2 regions of the Daeguia caeni genome follow, and region 1 is predicted to be linked to the other one. Evidence: predicted binding sites of a transcription regulator. Region 1 holds the regulator's gene; the other holds the start of a gene.
What was found. Region 1 encodes LexA, which represses DNA repair genes until DNA is damaged. Its sites were predicted from a motif close to TGTTCNNNNTGTGTTCNG; they were not measured.
Positions count from the first base shown of each region.

Region 2: the regulator LexA is predicted to act here: its motif matches at 1,390-1,407, upstream of recA (recombinase RecA).

Region 1 covers NZ_JBHSEL010000053.1:130,650-140,440, reverse strand. The annotation lists gene ACFO1V_RS08580 (ComEC/Rec2 family competence protein) at 199-2,769, shown strand; gene lexA (transcriptional repressor LexA) at 3,032-3,748, opposite strand; gene ACFO1V_RS08570 (molybdopterin molybdotransferase MoeA) at 3,954-5,168, opposite strand; gene moaC (cyclic pyranopterin monophosphate synthase MoaC) at 5,195-5,671, opposite strand; gene trpC (indole-3-glycerol phosphate synthase TrpC) at 5,674-6,474, opposite strand; gene trpD (anthranilate phosphoribosyltransferase) at 6,489-7,508, opposite strand; gene ACFO1V_RS08550 (peptidyl-prolyl cis-trans isomerase) at 7,525-9,411, opposite strand; gene tpiA (triose-phosphate isomerase) at 9,627-9,791, shown strand, end outside.
Region 2 covers NZ_JBHSEL010000049.1:44,643-54,433, reverse strand. The annotation lists gene ACFO1V_RS06895 (replication-associated recombination protein A) at 1-7, shown strand, start outside; gene ACFO1V_RS06890 (hypothetical protein) at 184-450, shown strand; gene ACFO1V_RS06885 (transglycosylase SLT domain-containing protein) at 679-1,263, shown strand; gene recA (recombinase RecA) at 1,530-2,612, shown strand; gene ACFO1V_RS06875 (hypothetical protein) at 2,613-3,047, opposite strand; gene alaS (alanine--tRNA ligase) at 3,193-5,853, shown strand; gene ACFO1V_RS06865 (glutathione S-transferase family protein) at 5,906-6,526, opposite strand; gene ACFO1V_RS06860 (NADP-dependent isocitrate dehydrogenase) at 6,649-7,863, opposite strand; gene ACFO1V_RS06855 (RNA methyltransferase) at 8,123-8,962, shown strand; gene murI (glutamate racemase) at 8,983-9,791, shown strand, end outside.

The sequences.
Region 1 (9,791 bases):
TTGCGGTTCATGTATCACAGACAGCCGTGCGCGCAAGGGCCTAGAATGACTTTCACGAAGTTGAGAAGGCAGAATTGCAGTCAAAACAAATGATTGCATTGCTGCTCGCAGATTGCCTTTTGGTTGTATCTGAATTGCGCTATCCTCCATGCAGGCAATGCTGCGGGCCAGCAGCAGATTACGCAGTCAGGCGGGGGAATGACGCGCGTATTGAAAGGGAACGAAACCGGCGAGGCAAATGAGCGCGCACTCCTTGCGGGTGCTGCCGAGGTGGCTTTTCGCGCCAGGACGCCGGAGAGGGAGCAGGCTTTCGCGGATGGCTCTGACAGCCTGCCATTACAGCCCTCCGATGCTGGCGCGAAGCATCCTTCATTTTTTGAAACATGCAGGTTTTATGGCGCGCGGCAGTTCCAGTTGTTGCAGGGGGCAATTGCGACGGAAACCGCGCGCGGCACGGCTTTTCTGTTCCTGCCGGTTTTCATGGGAATGGGGGCGGTTATCTATTTCACCTTGCCATTCGAGCCAAACTGGACACCGCTTGTTGCCCTGACATGTCTGACTGTATTGCTGCGCTATGGTGTGCGGCATCATTTTGTTGCGGCCAGTCTCACCAATCTGGCGCTGGCCATACTGGTCGGGCTTCTTGCCGCAAAATGCGAGACAGAGCGGCGCGCCACGCAAATTCTGGGTTCTGATGTCACGACTTACCTGACAGCACGGGTTGTGATGCTTGAACAGCAGGATAAGGACAGTTTTCGCATCACGCTGGATGTCCTTGACACTGCGAGACCCCAATTGCGCCATGCACCGCAGCGCGTACGGGTGACAGCGCACGATATTCCCGCTGCAACATCTGTCGGAAGCGGACTTCAGGGTTTTGTGCGCCTGCGCATGCCATCCGGCCCGGTTCGTCCGGGCAATTATGATTTTGCCTTCAACAGCTATTTCACGGGTATTGGTGCCAATGGTTTTTTTCTGGGTACGCCCAGACTGGTCAACGTACCTCCGGCAGAGGGAATCCATGGGCAGGCAAGCAGCTGGATCGCTGCCCTGCGCGTACGGATATCGGAGCGGGTTGAGACCACACTTGCCGGGGAGGATGGCAGTGTTGCGGCAGCGTTGATTACGGGAATCCGCGCCGGGATCAGTGACAAGACCAATGAGGATCTGCGCAAGGCAGGTCTGGCGCATATCCTGTCCATATCGGGGCTTCATCTGGCGCTGGCGGCGGGAGTGGTCATGGTATCCCTGCGCTCGCTCTTTGCGCTGTTTCCCGGTTTCAGTCTGCGCTATCCGGTGAAAAAGATCGCAGCCTTTCTGTCGCTGTTGAGCTGCACGTTCTATCTTGCTCTGTCGGGCGCGGATATCGCCGCACAGCGCAGCTATATCATGATCGTCGTCATGCTGCTTGCCGTACTTTCCGACCGGCGCGCCATGAGCATGCGCAATATTGCCATTGCAGCCATGCTGACCATCGCCATCACGCCGCATGAAGTGCTGGGGCCGAGTTTCCAGATGTCATTTGCAGCCACCGCCGCGCTGATTGCAGCCTATGCGTGGTGGCTGAAAAGACATGCCGGTAATGAGCAGCCTGCGCCAGTGGGGATTCCCGGCGCAAGCCCGTTTGCCAGCATGATTGCAAGACCGGTGTTCTTTACCGCCGCAACATCAATTGTCGCCGGAGCTGCCAGCGGTGTTTTTGCCGCCTATCACTTCAACAATACCGCTCCGTTAGGACTCGTCGGCAATGTTCTGTCGCTGCCTGCCATATCCCTGATCATCATGCCATTTGGCGTGCTGGGGCTGTTGTTGATGCCTGTTGAGCTCGACTGGTTGCCATTGCAGATCATGGGGTTCGGCGTCTGGCTGGTGCGTGCGATTGCAGAAAATGTGGCTGCATGGGCGCCGGATGGCAATCCAGGCGCCATGCCTGTGCCCACACTTCTCAGCTGGGCATTGGCGATCATCCTGCTCGTTACGCTCACGACGTGGTTAAGGCTTCTGGCTGTACCACTCATGGTCATCGGTCTTGTTGTCTTCATCCGCGCGCCAATGCCCGACATTCTCGTCTCGGAAGATGCAAAGCTTGTGGCCGTGCGGCTTTCCAATGGCGATATGGCGCTTAATCAGACGCGTCCGTCCAGGTTCACGAAAGATAATTGGGGCAAAGCCTATCTCGTCCGTGCCTTCCTGCCGCCCCGCCAAAGCAGCAGTGGCGCGGTAGCATCTATCACGGACGATAGTTTTCTCTGTGAGGAAGGGCTATGCGCAATCAGCCTGCGCGATGGGCGGATGCTGACCTATACGAACCGGCCGGCCATGGAGGAGGCTGCCTGCAATATTGGTGATATTGTCGTTCTGGCAATTCCCGGAAAATCCTTGCGCTGCAAAGATCCGGACAAGCTGACCATCACACGCCAGCAGCTTGCTCTGGCCGGTGCACTGGAAATCTGGCTGGAGGACAGGCACTGGCCGGACGGGGCACCAGCCGCTCGTGCCATGACAGTCTTGGCTGCTGAAAACGATGATGGTGGGGTAGAAGCGGAAATGAAATGGCCGGAAAGGCAAGACGGGCTTCCTGTTTCCAGGGCCATGCTGACCGAAGACTGGTCGCAACCGGCAAGTCTGATGGCGGGGGACCATGGCATCGTGCTGCGCTTTGCCATAGGCGTGCCAGTGCGGCCATGGCATGAGCACAGACTCCATTCACGCGCAGCACGCGGATTGCCTGATAGTTATCAGCAGCAGAAACGTCTGGCACAAGAATAATCCGACAGGGGCAATGGAAGATGAGAATGACTAGGCAGGCCTGTTTGCAATAACAGAAAGAGGGTTGATAATCTGATTCAGGAAAACAGATTATTTTGTTGATTTATAATAGTTTTGTTTTCATGCATGTTGACGGTCGGCACGCGACATCAAGCAGCAAATCTGTCCATTTCAAATCTGTCCATTTGAAGCGCCACATGCGGAAGCGCGATCTGGCGCATTTCGACAGTGTATCATAAGGGGGCACCTTGACGAGGGCGCATTAATAGCGGCGTATCAACCCCACCAGCTTGCCCTGTACGCGTACGCGGTCAGGGCCAAAGATCCGGGTTTCATAGGCCGGATTGGCTGCTTCAAGCGCGATGGAGTCGCCCTTGCGCCGGAAGCGTTTCAGGGTTGCTTCTTCATCATCGACCAGAGCCACCACGATTTCACCCGGCGTTGCGCTGTCGCTGCGCTTGATGATGACCGTGTCGCCATCAAAAATGCCGGCCTCGATCATCGAGTCGCCCTTGACTTCAAGTGCATAATGCTCACCGGGGCCGATCATTTCCGGTGGCAGGTTCAGCATGTGGGTCTGATTCTGGATGGCCGAGATTGGTACGCCGGCTGCAATGCGGCCCATGACAGGCACGGAAACCGTGCGGGTCGAGTCATTATTGGCCGAGATGGGAATTGCATTGTTCGGCAGTGGTGTCTTGCCGAGACTGCCTTCGATCACGCTTGGCGCGAACTTCTTCTTCGCATTGAGCCCAGGGGCGATGGAATCAGGCAGGCGGACAACTTCCAGCGCGCGTGCCCGGTTGGGAAGCCTACGGATGAAGCCGCGTTCTTCCAGCGCCGTGATCAGACGATGGATGCCGGATTTCGAGGCAAGGTCAAGCGCTTCCTTCATTTCATCGAAGGATGGCGGAATGCCCGTTTCTTTCAGTCGCTCGTGTATAAACAGCAAAAGCTCGTGCTGTTTGCGGGTTAACATGCGAACGGCCCTCCGACAGAATCGAGAAAAACAAAACCAGAACGAACACTATATGTTCCAGTCTTGTTCTGCAATGGTTTTAAAAAGATTAAAGCCTGTTCCGCTTTTCAAAAGACCGAAACGTCATGTTTGTCGGGCATCTGCCGGGTGGGTTTACGATTTGGCAGTAAAAACAGAACGATAGGTGCTGATTTTCCGCTCTTTATCATAAGGGAACGATCTCGCAGTCATCGCCGGCCCTGGCGGCTGGTGCATTTTCGCGCCTGATCAGAATGGCGTCGCTCCTTGCCAGAGCTGTCAACATGGAAGAATCCTGCACCGGAAAAGGCGTAGCGACAAGCCGTCCTGTTGCATCTGATTCCAGCTTGACGCGGACGAAATCCCGGCGTTCGCCATTGGTTGGCATGTCGACACCGAGGATGGCTGGCTGCGGTGTGACGGTCTGTTTCAGGCCTGTGAGTGTCGCAATGAGCGGGCGCAGGAAGACGAGGCTGCAGATGAAGCTTGAAACCGGATTGCCGGGCAGTCCTAGAAAATGCACCACTCGGCCGCTAATGGTTTTTCGTCCATACATGAGCGGCTTGCCGGGGCGCATGGCGATTTTCCAGAAGCCGATCTCGACCTGATTTGCCTTGAGGGCGGCGGCAACATAATCATGGTCTCCGACAGAAGCGCCGCCAGAGGTGACAATAATGTCGGATCCGCGTGCAATCGCCGCGTCAATCGCGGTGGTGATCATGTCGAGATTATCATGCAGAATGCCCTGGTCATCAGCAATGCCGCCGGCGCTGCGGACGATCGCGCCGATGGCATAATTATTTGATGCAATGATCTGATCCGGGCCGGGAGGCGTGCCGGGAAGCACGAGTTCATTGCCGGTTGCAAGGATGGCGATGCGCGGCCTTTTCGCCACCGTCACGGTGGCATTGCCGCTTGCAGCAGTCAGGGCAAGGTGACGCGCATCAAGTCTTGTTCCCGTTTCGACCAGCATCTCGCCCATGGTAAAATCAAGTCCGGCACGACGGATATGGCGGCCCTTGCTGACACCATCAAGAATCGTAACCTGATTGCCGGTACGCGCGGTGTTTTCCTGTATGACAACCGTATCCGCGCCATCAGGCAAGGGGGCGCCTGTGAAAATGCGCACGGCCTGTCCGGGGTGAAGCGTGCCAGTAAAATGCATGCCCGCAGCCGATTCGCCAATGATTTCAGCCGTAAAAGGGTAGGTGACCGGCTCTGGCGCAATCAGCGCATAGCCATCCATGGCCGAGCAGTCGAAAGGCGGCTGATTCAGTCTGGCGATGACAGGTTCTGCCAGAATCCGGTTGCCAGCCTCGGCAATCGGCACGGTTTCTGTACCGGTTGGCATGACGGAGGACAGGATGCGCTCAAGCGCTTCATCGACGGACAGCATGGACATGTGCGCCTCTGTTACGGCAGGTGAAATCAGATTTTCCAGTCGCCCGATTTGCCACCGGATTTTTCAACCACACGAATTCCCGTGATTTCCATGTGTTTGTCGGCTGCCTTGGCCATGTCATAGATTGTCAGACATGTGACGGAAACGGCCGTGAGTGCCTCCATCTCCACACCTGTGCGGCCCTTGAGTTTGGCGATGGCACGAACATGGAGCCCCGGCAGATCATGATCCGGGGTGATGTCGACGGCAACCTTGCTCAGCATCAGCGGGTGGCAAAGCGGAATGAGATCAGCCGTTTTCTTGGCTGCCATGATGCCTGCAATGCGCGCTGTTGCGATGACGTCACCCTTGGCCGCATTGCCCTCCAGAATGAGGGCAAGCGTTTCCGGTTTCATTTTCACCGCGCCTTCGGCAATGGCGATGCGATCCGTTTCGTCCTTGTTGCCGACATCGACCATATTGGCCGCGCCAGACTGGTCGATATGTGTGAGCCTGGATACCATGGTCAGGCCTTGCCGGTCAGTAGTTCATGCGTGGCGACCGCCACATCGGCCTTGCGCATCAGGCTTTCGCCGATCAGGAATGTACCAATACCGGCTTTTTCCAGCCGCAGGCAGTCATCATGGGTAAAAATGCCGCTTTCACCGACGAGCAAACGGTCTGACGGCACCATCTTTGCGAGTCGTTCGGAAACAGCGAGATCGACTTCAAAGGTGCGCAGATTGCGGTTATTGACGCCCACCAGTTTCGATGACAGTTTCAACGCGCGTTCCATCTCGGCTTCGTCATGCACTTCGATAAGCGCGTCCATGCCAAGTTCAAAGGCGGTTTCCTCAAGCGCCCTGGCAAGGTCATCATCCACACTGGACAGGATGATCAGGATGCAATCGGCACCCCAGCTGCGTGCTTCATAAACCTGATAGGTGTCGAACAGGAAATCCTTGCGCAGGGCAGGCAGGTTGCAGGCAGCGCGTGCCTGGGTCAGGAATTCTGGTGCGCCCTGAAAGGATGGTGTGTCGGTGAGTACGGAAAGGCAGGCAGCCCCGCCAAGTTCATAGGCCTTTGCCAGTGCTGGCGGGTTGAAATCGGGCCGGATCAGCCCCTTGGACGGGCTTGCCTTCTTGATTTCGGCAATCAGCGCAAACTGTCCGGCAGCGCGCTTTGCTTCCAGCGCCTGTTTGAAGCCACGTGTCCTGTCCTGATCAACAAGGCGCGCCTTCAGTTCATCAAGCGGCAGCTTTGCCTTGGCAGCGGCAATTTCCTCGCGCTTATAGGCTTCAATCTTGCGGAGAATGTCGGTGGACAATGCTTGTTCCTCGATCAGGCAGACATGCCGTTGGAAACGGCAATCAGTTTCTGCAATACGGTCAATGCCGCGCCAGTATCAATTGATTGTGCAGCAAGCTCAATGCCCTGTCTTATATCTTGAGCCTTGTCGGCAATGACAAGTGCTGCACCTGCATTGAGGAGTACGATATCACGATAGGCGTTTTTCGCGCCATCCAGCACGGCGCGCAGTGCAACGGCATTTTCAGCCGCATCGCCACCTTTGAGCGCCTGCGGCTCGACACGGGCAAGTCCGACTTCTTCCGGCGTGATTTCAAACAGGCGAACCTTGCCATTTTCGAGCGCGGCAATTTTCGTCGCCCCGGTGGTGGTCATTTCATCAAGACCGTCGCCATGCACAACCCATGCGGCAACCGAGCCAAGATCCTTCAGCACATGGGCGACAGGCTCGACCCATTCCGGCGAATAGACACCAACCAGCTGACGCTTGACGCTGGCCGGATTGGAGAGGGGGCCCAGAAGATTGAAGATCGTGCGTGTGCCGAGCTCAACACGCGACGGGCCGACATGGCGCATGGCCGAATGGTGCATGGGAGCAAACATGAAACCAAGGCCGGTTTCGCTGATGCAGCGGCTGATGGTTTCGGCATCGGCTTCAATATTGATGCCCAGGGCGGCCAGCGTGTCGGCCGCGCCGGAACGAGAGGAGAGCGCGCGATTGCCATGCTTGGCCACCGGAACGCCAGCGCCTGCAACTACCATGGCGGCACAGGTCGACACATTATAGGAGCCGGACTGGTCGCCGCCGGTGCCGACAATATCGATGGCATTTTCAGGGGCGTTGACCGGCAGCATGCGCGAGCGCATGGAGGCAACCGCCCCGACAATTTCCGGCACGGTCTCGCCACGCACGCGCAGCGCCATCAGAAAACCGCCAATCTGCGATGGCGTGGCCTGACCGGACATCATGATGTCGAAAGCAGCCTCGGCATCCTCACGCGACAGCGGCACGCCAGAAGCTGCCTTGGCGATATATGGTTTCATATCTGCCATTTGCTTATCCCCTCGATCAGAATGCCAGGACGCGGTTGAGAAGATCCTGGTTGACCCTGACCGGATATTGTTTCTGCAATTCACCAACAAGCTGTTCCAGAACATCATCGGAAACAGCACGGGCAAGATAGTTCCGCTGTGCCTCAGGAATGGAGTCTGCGCCCGCACCAGCCGGTTCGGTCACGGACGTCACTTTGAACAGGATCTGCGCATTGCCCGCCGGGGCCGGGGCTATGCCGACGAGACCATCGGGACCACGGAAAATCTGCGCTGCCGCCGCTGATCCGATGCTGGCATCATTGGTTGCGCGCGTCACACCCATCCTGGTCTGCTTTTCAAGTCCCAGTTCGCTGGCAAGTGCATCAAGCGTTGTGCCACCATCAACGCGTTTCTTCAGCTCCTCCATGCGTGCTGTCAGGCGACGGGCAGCTTCTTCTTCCTTCCAGGCAGCAATGACCTTGTCCGTGACCTCATCAAGCGTGCGATCATGCGCCGGGGTGATGTCATCGACCTGATACCAGAGATAGCCATTGTTGCCGAGCGTCAGCGCATCATTGTCAAAGCCCTGATCAGCCTGAAACACGGCTGGCAGCAGCGCCTGTGTATTGGGAAGATCAACAGGCTTGCCGGAAGGATCATTGCCTTCCGCATCAACCGCTTCAATGGTCACGGTCTTCAGATTGAGCTTCCTTGCCGTATCGGCCATGGAATTGCCTTCCGAACGATCCTGCTCATAGGCGTCATGCACGCCGGAAAGGTCATTGAGTGCCTGATTGGTTGCAAGCGTGTTGCGGATTTCATCCGAGACGTCTGCAAGTGTCTTGGTATGACCTGGTTCGATGGCGGTAACGCGCAACAGAACCGGACCAAAGGCACCCTCGACAACATCGCTGACACCGTTCAGTGGCAGGGCAAAGGCCGCTTCGGCAATGGCGCTGTCCGGCAAGGCGCTCTTTTCAAAAGTACCAAGCTTCAGATCATCACCCGTCTTGCCCTGTTCCTTGCCGATATCCTCAAAGCCTGTTCCAGCCTTGATCCTGTCGAGTGCGGCCTTGGCTGAAGCCATGTCGGTAAAATTGATCTGCTCGATCGTGCGCTTTTCAGGCGTGCCGTAGCGATCCTTGTTCTTGTCGTAATAGGCCTGAATTTCTTCCTGCGTGATCGCAGCCGGATCGGCAATGTCGGATGGCTCAAGCTTCACATAGGTGAATTTGCGGTATTCCGGCGCCTTGTACTCGTCCTTGTGCTCGTCAAAATAGGTCTTCAATACATCATCGGACGGATTGGGGATGGCGTCCGGCTTTTCGACCGGAACCGTCAGGAAATCGACATTGCGGCTTTCACCCTGGTAAAGGGCAAGGGCCTTGAGCATGGTTGCTGGCATTTTCAGGCCATCGGTCGCAGCTTCCACAATCTGCTGGCGGCGTGCCACCTTGGCGCGGTTTTCCAGATAATCGTCGGGGCGGATTCCTGCCTGACGCAGAACAACATTGAACAGCTGGCGGTTGAAACGTCCGCTGGCGTCATGAAAGGCCGGATCTTCCGCGGTCAGCCGGGCAATGCCATCCTTGGACAGGCCAAGCTGCATGTTGCGTGCCTGTTCATCCAGTACGACACCGGCCGCAAGCTCGCTCAAGACCTGATTGTCGAGCCCTATCGCTTTTGCCTGTTCGCGCGTCAGGCGTTGACGGAACTGCTGTGACAGGCGGCTCAACTGCTGTTCGTAGGCAAAGCGGAAATCATCCGGGCTGACTTCTGATCCACCTGCGATCAGGATAGCATTGCCATTGATTCCGCCACGGAAGACATCTGCAATGCCCCAAACGGTGAAACTCAGAATGAGTATGCCAAGCAGGATCTTGGCTATCCAGGATTGGGCGGCTGAGCGCAGGCTTTCAAGCATAGCAAACCCTTTGAAACTGATGTGTCGCCCGGCATCATCCGGGCACTCCTTGCCTTGGGGATAACCTTAAGCAAGCCGGATATGCAAGCGTCTGATTCAATAATGCTCCGTAGAACAATTGCATTGCGGCACGAATATGCTTAGTCAGAGCAAAAAATCGATGCAGAAAATCTGTGGCATCGTGAAAGCGTTACGCCAAGGCGAGGGAGAATGACATGACCCCAGGAATCCGACCATTTGTGGCTGGCAACTGGAAAATGAATGGAACGGGTGAGTCTCTGACAGAATTGCGCGCGATTGCCGCCGGTCTCAGCTCGGATCTCGGCCGTAAGCTTGATGCGGCGATCTGTGTGCCGGCAACGCTGCTCTCTCGTGCGGCT
Region 2 (9,791 bases), on a different contig from region 1:
TGTGTAAAGTCGGTATTATATGATTCAATTTATTGTCTATGAGAAATACTGTCAAAATTAACATTTCTTATTAATTACAATAATATCGCACAAAATTCATTCTGGGTTAATTCAAGTGTATTGAGTCGTTGAATTGTTTTTGTGTCTTGATTATAGGCCATTCTGATCATTGTATATTGTTTCATGAATGGCGATTGGGTAATGATGATATTCTTTGATCCAAGGGTGTTTCTTTCATCTGATGAAATTCTTCTGACATTTTTCGATGAACAGCATTTATATAAGGTCTCATATAATTATAAAGAATTATCAGAGCAGCATAAGAGCATAATAAAGACGATACGTCTTGCTGAAGCGACGGGAAAGAAGGTCGGTATTATCGGACAGCTGGTCGATAATCCTGTCTCTGGAAAGAGTATTGATATTTATAATTCTGCAATTGTTGATTAGTTTAATAAATAATTAACGAAGAAATATATGTTTGTTATTGATATGTAAATGAATGTTTAACCATAGAAATATTATTCTTTGTAAATATATCCATATTATTCATGATGCATGAATTCTTCAATAATATGACCTCATTTGTGTCGGTAAAATAAAGGCGTCAGGCCTGCCGTGATATCATTTTCGGCGGGCGTGTATTGATGCTGATTGATTGCGGACAGTGAGGTTGTGATGCTGCGCGTTTTGTGTCTTGTCGCGCTTGTCATTCTTGGAGGCTGTGCAACTGCTCCACGGCAGATCAGCAATGTTTGCGCAGTCTTCAATCAGCGTGACGGCTGGATGGATAATTGGCAGACGGCGGCAGAACGAGCATCGCGTGAATATGGCGTGCCGGTGCCCATCCTCATGGCGACGATTTATACGGAATCCGGTTTCCGTCCCTACGCACGTCCGCCGCGTCAGAAAATCCTCTGGGTCATTCCGTGGAAACGGCCATCCAGCGCCTATGGCTATGCCCAGGCATTGGACGGCACCTGGCAACGCTACCAAAGGGAAACCGGACGCTGGGGGGCTTCACGCACCAGCTTTGCAGATTCTGTTCGCTTCGTTGCTTGGTATCACCATAAGACAGCGATGCGTCACGGTGTGTCCAAGAATGATGCCTATAATCTCTATCTTGCCTATCATTCCGGTCATGATGGCTATGGGCGTGGCACATGGCGCCGTAGTGCCGTGGCAATGAAGGGCGCAAGGCGCATGCAGGAAATCGCAAACCGCTATGCAGCGCAGCTACGCTCATGCCGTGGCTATAATTAGACGCACCCCAAAGCCGCGCCTGCTGCAACGAAATCCTGACGACGACTGCCGAATCGCGGATCGCGCTTTGGCTGCAACTGTGCGTTTTATTGAATCTGAATTGTACATAAGAAAACGCTAAAACAGAAGAACACAAAAGGAACAAATTGTAAGAAGTAAATAAAATCAATATGTTGCAACTATTGCCAAATAAGAACAAAACGGATACAAATAGGCATTGCAAAAGAGCTGGTCGGGCTTCTGCTTGGGCAAGAGGATAGTGTAATATGTCACAAAATTCGTTGCGGCTTGTTGAGGAAAATTCAGTGGACAAGACTAAGGCTCTCGATGCGGCGCTGTCTCAGATTGAACGCGCGTTCGGCAAAGGCTCGATCATGCGTCTCGGACAGAATGATCAGGTGGTCGAAATTGAAACCGTATCGACCGGTTCACTTTCGCTGGATATTGCCCTTGGTGTCGGCGGGCTGCCAAAGGGCCGTATCATCGAAATCTATGGACCGGAAAGCTCTGGTAAAACCACGCTTGCTTTGCACACAATTGCTGAAGCGCAGAAAAAGGGAGGCATCTGCGCATTTGTCGATGCTGAACATGCACTGGATCCGGTCTATGCGCGCAAGCTCGGCGTAGACCTTGAAAATCTGCTGATTTCGCAGCCAGATACGGGTGAGCAGGCGCTGGAAATCACGGATACGCTGGTTCGTTCCGGTGCCATTGATGTTCTTGTGGTCGACTCGGTTGCCGCTCTTACCCCGCGCGCTGAAATTGAAGGTGAAATGGGGGATGCCCTGCCGGGTCTGCAGGCGCGGCTGATGAGCCAGGCTCTGCGCAAGTTGACGGCGTCGATCAACAAGTCAAACTGCATGGTGATCTTCATCAACCAGATCCGCATGAAGATCGGCGTCATGTTTGGCTCCCCGGAAACGACGACGGGTGGCAATGCGCTCAAGTTCTATGCGTCCGTCCGTCTTGATATCCGCCGCATAGGCTCGATCAAGGAGCGCGATGAAGTGGTCGGCAACCAGACCCGTGTGAAGGTTGTCAAGAACAAGCTTGCCCCTCCGTTCAAGCAGGTTGAATTTGACATCATGTATGGCTCCGGCGTCTCCAAGACGGGTGAGTTGATCGATCTGGGTGTCAAGGCCGGCGTCGTGGAAAAATCGGGCGCATGGTTCTCTTATAATTCGCAGCGTCTGGGCCAGGGCCGTGAAAATGCCAAGGCTTATCTGAAGGATAATCCGGAAATTGCACGTGAGATTGAAATGGCGCTGCGTCAGAATGCTGGCCTCATTGCTGAACAACTCCTGGATGATGGCGGTCCGGACGATGTGGCCGATGCTGCCGAAATGTAATTATCCTGAACCGTGTATTGGAAAGTGAAGCAGCAAGCCCCGCCTTTGGCGGGGCTTTGTATTGATAGCTGATCGACTGGGTGAATAAAGGCGTTGGAATGAGATTGTGGAGACAGAAATAAGCGCGGGATTGGGTGAGGGGAGAGCAGTAATTTGAAAAGCCGGGCGCATTGCGCTGGAAGCAGGCATTATGTGTTGTCTTTGGATTGTGTTGCTTTTCTTTCTCTGCGACTGCCCTTTCATGTCCTGTTTCCGGTAGTGAAAATCTGTTGCCAGCATTTTCAAAAAGCGATGAGGCAAGGGCATGCTGAATGTTGCAAAGGCAATACAGAAGCCGGTTAACTCGCTTGACTGCCCGAAATAAGCATGATCTCGCGAGCACTTGTCTGGACAGGAAAGCTGCACCTGTTTAAAAGCACTCGACTGAATAAACATCGCTTTGCAATCCTGACAATTTTGGAAAGCAGGGTTTGGCTTCCGGCTATCCGGACAGGCTGGCAAGGTGGTGGGCAGTAAGAAATCGACGCGGGCTTTTCAGGCATCGCGTCCATTGAGGGCAGTAGAGGCCCAAGGGTGAGTTATGGCTGGCGTCAACGAGATCAGGTCTACATTTCTCGAATATTTCCGTAAAAACGGGCATGAGGTTGTGCCATCGAGCCCGCTGGTTCCGCGCAACGATCCGACCTTGATGTTTACCAATGCGGGAATGGTGCAGTTCAAGAACGTCTTTACAGGTCTTGAAACGCGCCCCTACACCCGCGCCACAACCTCGCAGAAATGCGTTCGCGCCGGCGGCAAGCACAATGACCTTGACAATGTCGGCTATACGGCGCGCCATCACACCTTTTTTGAAATGCTCGGCAACTTCTCTTTCGGCGATTATTTCAAGGAAGAGGCAATCAGCCATGCCTGGACGCTGATCACCAAGGAATTTGGCCTTCCCAAGGACAAGCTGCTTGTCACCGTCTATCATACCGATGACGATGCAGCCAATTACTGGAAGAAGATAGCCGGCTTCAGCGATGACCGCATCATCCGCATCCCGACCAGCGATAATTTCTGGGCGATGGGTGACACCGGCCCATGCGGCCCGTGTTCGGAAATCTTCTATGACCATGGCGATCATATCTGGGGCGGCCCTCCCGGATCTGCTGAAGAAGATGGCGACCGTTTCATTGAAATCTGGAACCTCGTCTTCATGCAGTTCGAACAGGTCACGCCGGATCAGCGCATTGATCTCCCGCGTCCGTCGATCGACACCGGCATGGGGCTTGAACGTATTGCTGCTGTTCTTCAGGGCGTGCATGACAATTATGACATCGACCTGTTCAAGGCGCTCATCCGTGCTTCGGAAGAGGCAACCGGCGTCAAGGCAGAAGGCGAATACCGCGCCAGCCACCGCGTCATTGCCGACCATCTGCGCGCATCAAGCTTCCTGATTGCCGATGGCGTTCTGCCGTCCAATGAAGGCCGCGGCTATGTGCTGCGCCGCATCATGCGCCGCGCCATGCGCCATGCTCAGCTTCTGGGCGCCAGGGAGCCATTGATGTGGCGTCTTCTGCCGGCGCTCATTCGTGAAATGGGCCAGGCCTATCCGGAGCTGGTGCGCGCTGAGGCCCTGATTTCTGAAACACTGAAGCTTGAGGAAACCCGTTTTCGCAAGACGCTGGAACGCGGCCTTGGTCTTCTGTCGGATGCAACCGAAAAGCTGGTTGAAGGCGATCGTCTTGATGGCGAGACTGCATTCAAGCTTTACGATACCTATGGCTTCCCGCTCGACCTGACACAGGATGCACTGCGCCAGCGCGGCATTGCGGTTGATGTCGACGGCTTCAATGCCGCCATGGAACGCCAGAAGGCAGAAGCGCGCGCCAACTGGGCAGGTTCCGGCGAAGCTGCCACCGAAGCCATCTGGTTCAGCGTCAAGGACAAGGTCGGTGCGACCGAATTCCTCGGCTATGAGACAGAAACAGCCGAAGGCGTCATTACCGCTCTGGTGCGTGATGGTGCAGAGGTGCAGTCCGTTTCCGAGGGCGAGAACGTTTCCGTTGTCGTCAACCAGACGCCATTCTATGGCGAATCCGGTGGTCAGCTCGGCGATACCGGCACGATCTCCGGCGAAGGTTTCACCATTGCCGTCAAGGATGTACAGAAAAAGGGTGAAGGCGTTTTTGTCCATATTGGTGAAGTGGTCAAGGGAACGGCAAGGACTGGCGATGCTGTTGAACTGAAGGTCGATGGCGATCGTCGCACGCGCATTCGCTCCAATCACTCGGCAACCCATCTTCTGCATGAAGCCCTGCGCGAAACGCTTGGTACCCATGTTGCGCAGAAGGGGTCGCTCGTGGCACCAGAGCGCCTGCGTTTTGACTTCTCTCACCCAAAGCCGATCACGGCGGAAGAGCTTGCGGCCGTTGAAAACCTCGCCAATGAGATCGTGCTGCAGAATGCACCTGTCACCACCCGCCTGATGGCAGTGGATGACGCCATTGCTGAAGGCGCAATGGCGCTGTTTGGCGAAAAATATGGCGAGGAAGTGCGTGTTGTCTCGATGGGCACGGCCAAGCATGGCCCGAAGGCTGGCAAGCCATATTCGGTTGAGCTTTGCGGTGGCACTCATGTGCGCCAGACTGGTGATATCGGTCTTGTCCGCATCGTTTCGGAGGGTGCGGTTGCTGCCGGTGTACGCCGTATCGAGGCGTTGACGGGTGAGGCAGCCCGCCTTTACCTTGAAGAGCAGGACGAACGCGTCAAGGCGATTGCGGCAGCACTCAAGACCACGCCGGCCGATGCGCTTGACCGCGTCAATGCCCTGCTCGAAGAACGCAAGAAGCTGGAACGCGAACTCACCGAGGCACGCAAGAAGCTCGCGCTCGGCGGTGGTTCGGCCGCGGGCGGCGGCAGCGCCGTCGAGACGGTCAATGGCGTCAATTTCCTTGGCAAGGTCGTCACGGGCGTTTCGCCGCGCGATCTCAAGCCGCTTGCCGATGAAGGCAAGAAGCAGGTTGGCAGCGGTGTTGTTGTCTTTATCGGTGTCGGCGAAGATGGCAAGGCAAGCGCTGTTGCCGGGGTCACCAATGATCTGGTTGACCGATTCAATGCTGTTGATCTGGTGCGTGCGGCCTCGGCTGCGCTGGGTGGTGCAGGCGGAGGCGGACGTCCGGATATGGCACAGGCTGGCGGCCCGGATGGCTCCAGGGCAGAAGCAGCCATCAGTGCCGTCAAGGCCCTGATCGTCTGAGTTTGAGTAACATGATTCAGAAACAAGGCCGGGGAAACCCGGCCTTGTTGTCTTATGACGGCCTTGCTGGCAACAGCGCATCATCAAGCGCATTGGCGCGTTTGAGCGCCGGGCGAAGCAAAAGGCGTTGCCAATAGGCTTCAAAAGCCGCGCTCTGGGGCAGGGTGCCAAAGGTTAGTCCCCAGCCTATATGGGCGCCGACATAGACATCGGCTGCAGTAAAGCGTTCGCCAGCAATATAGGGATGGCGCTGCACGGCCTTTTCAAGTGTTTCGACCATCATCCCGTAATTGCCATAGCCCACGCGCCTTTCATGTTCCTTGGGAATGTCAAGGCCAAGCGCATGATCCGCCATGGCCGCTTCAACCGGGCCTGCGACGAAAAACATCCAGCGGTAGAAATCAGCCAGCTCATCCGGATGGGGCGCAAGCCCGGCCTCCGGGAAAGTATAGGCCATATAGGTACAGATTGCGGCAACCTCCGTCACGATCCTGTTGCCATGCTTGAGCGTCGGCACCTTTCCCATCGGATTGATCGCGCAATAATCCCTGCTTTTCATCGGCGGGCCATAATCCAGAATTTCGGCTCGATAGGGTTGTCCGACTTCCTCCATCATCCAGCGTGCAATGCGTCCTCTGGACATCGGATTGGTGTAAAGAACCAGCTCTTCCATCCGTGCATCCTCCTGCGCAGTCAGGAGAGCATGATGCCGGTTTTTCACTATTTCGGAAACCAAAAAGAAAGCGGCAGGAAAATCCCGCCGCTCCTTGCATTCAGTCGAAGATGGATGCCTGATCAGGCAGCCATTGCCTTCTTCAGGTTCTCATCGACCTTGTCGAGGAAGCCGGTGGTCGAGAGCCAAGGCTGATCCGGGCCGATGAGCAGGGCAAGATCCTTGGTCATGAAGCCGCTTTCAACCGTGTCGATGCAGACCTTTTCCAGCGTTTCAGCGAACTTCTTCAGTTCTGCATTGTCATCGAGCTTGGCGCGATGTGCCAGGCCACGGGTCCAGGCGAAGATCGAAGCGATCGAGTTGGTCGAGGTTTCCTCGCCTTTCTGATGCTGGCGATAGTGGCGGGTAACGGTGCCGTGAGCAGCTTCTGCTTCAACCGTTTTGCCATCAGGCGTCATCAGAACCGAGGTCATCAGGCCGAGCGAACCAAAGCCCTGTGCTACGATATCCGACTGAACGTCGCCGTCATAGTTCTTGCAGGCCCAGACATAGCCGCCAGACCACTTGAGGGCCGAGGCAACCATGTCGTCGATCAGGCGATGTTCATACCACAGCTTGCGTTCTTCAAACTGGGCCTTGAATTCGTTGTCATAGACTTCCTGGAAAATGTCCTTGAAGCGGCCGTCATAGGCCTTGAGGATGGTGTTCTTGGTCGAGAGGTAGACCGGATATCCGCGTTGCAGGCCATAGTTGAACGAAGCGCGTGCGAATTCGCGGATTGATTCATCGAGGTTGTACATGGCCATTGCCACGCCAGCGCCAGGAGCCTGATAGACTTCATGTTCGATGGTTTCGCCATTCTCACTGACGAACTTGATCGACAGCGTGCCTTTGCCCGGGAACTTGAAGTCGGTCGCGCGATACTGGTCACCAAAGGCATGACGACCAACGATGATCGGCTGCGTCCAGCCTGGAACAAGGCGCGGCACGTTCTTGCAGATGATAGGTTCGCGGAAGATAACGCCGCCAAGAATGTTGCGGATGGTGCCGTTTGGCGACTTCCACATCTTCTTGAGGTTGAATTCCTTAACGCGTGCTTCATCAGGGGTGATGGTAGCGCATTTGACGCCGACACCATATTGCTTGATGGCATTGGCAGCATCAATGGTGACCTGATCGTCGGTCGCATCGCGGTTCTGGACCGAAAGATCGTAATACTTCAGGTCGATGTCGAGATAAGGATGAATCAGTTTCTCTTTGATGAACTGCCAGATGATACGAGTCATCTCGTCGCCGTCGAGTTCGACAACCGGATTAGCAACCTTGATTTTTGCCATGGAAGGAGCCTCTTTTTGAATGCGTCGCGCCCCTATAGCATCCACGCGCAAATAGGCAAAGAGCCAGAACCCTATTCTTTCGATTGTTCAAAATTTCTGTGATCAAAAATCGGTTGATATTGGCCGCAAATGCTGAAATCCCGGTGGCAGGGGCATCACACGGCATATGCAATTGTACGCGTGGTAACATTATCTTTGAGATTTCTGGTCAATTGTGTCAGGGAAACGCCACGATTTGATACCACAAGCGGATACTATCATGGCAGGTACAGACAAACAGCGCCCGATCATGGCGGAAGGCCCGGCAATCATTCTGGTCAATCCGCAATTGCCTGAAAATATCGGCATGGTTGCGCGTGCCATGGCGAATTTTGGTCTGGCGGAATTGCGTCTGGTCAATCCGCGTGAGGAGTTTCCAAGTGACAAGGCAAGGGCCGCAGCCAGCAAGGCCGATCATGTGATCGACAATGCCGTGGTTTATGCTGATCTGCCTTCGGCCATTGCCGATCTCAATTTTGTCTATGCCACGACCGCGCGCGAGCGCGATGGCTTCAAACAGGTGCGCAGCGCCGTTGAAGCGGGAGTGGATCTGCGCCAGCGTTTTCAGCGCGGTGAAAAGACCGGCATTCTGTTTGGCCGCGAACGCTTTGGTCTCAGCAATGAGGAAGTGGGCCTGGCCGATGAGCTGGTGACTTTCCCGGTCAATCCGGCTTTTGCCTCGCTCAACATTGCGCAGGCAGTCCTGCTGATGTCTTATGAATGGATGAAATCCGGCCTTGAAACGCAGACGGAAACCGTATTTCGCGGCCCGGAACTGAAGCCGGCACCGAAGGAAGAGCTGCACGGCCTGTTCCGGCATCTGGAAGAGGCGCTGGATGTGCGCGGCTATTTCCGCCCTGAGGCGCGCAAGGAAATCATGGTCAACAATCTGCGTGCCGTCCTGACGCGTGCCGGCTTTGCTTCGGCTGAAATCAAGCTTCTGCGTGGTGTTGTGACTTCGCTTGACGTCTTTACGCCGAAAAAGCCGCGCGGATCCGGCGCACCGGAAGGACGCGCGCGCAAGGCAACGCAAGCCACAGAGGATAAGGCAGAAGAATGATAGACAGGCCCGCCCCAGTAATGTCTGCACCCCTGTCTGCGCGTACAGAGCGGCCAGTGCTGGTGTTTGATAGCGGGATTGGCGGGCTGACGGTTCTGCGCGAGGCACGGGTCCTGATGCCCGACCGTCGTTTTGTCTATATCGCTGACGATGCCGGTTTTCCCTATGGCGGCTGGGAAGAAGACAGACTGCGCGCGCGTATTGTGGATCTGTTCGGCCAGTTCATCGAAACCTATGATCCGGAAATTGCCGTCATTGCCTGCAATACGGCTTCCACGCTGGTGCTGGAGGATCTGCGCAATGCCTATCCCTCCGTGCCGTTTGTCGGCACGGTGCCGGCCATCAAGCCTGCGGCAGAGCGTACCTCGTCGGGACTGGTCTCGGTTCTGGCAACCCCCGGCACGGTAAAGCGCGCCTATACGCGCGATCTTATCCAGTCATTCGCCAGACAATGTCATGTCCGTCTGGTCGGGGCGGATCAGCTGGCGGCTCTTGCCGAAGCACATATTCGCGGCGAGCGCATTGATGAGGCACTTGTCATGGAGCAGATTGCTCCCTGTTTCATTGAGCAGGATGGCAGGCGTACCGATATTGTCGTACTCGCCTGCACGCATTATCCCTTTCTGGTCAATGTCTTCCGCAGGCTTGCCCCCTGGCCGGTCGACTGGCTTGACCCGGCCGAGGCGATTGCACGCCGTACCGTGTCGCTTCTGTCGCCCAAGAAGTGGGCGGAAGATCAGTTGCCACATCATGACGATCTTGCCGTCGTGACATCGAACAAGCCGGATTATGCCATACGCCGCCTGATGCATGGCTTTGGCCTGCATTT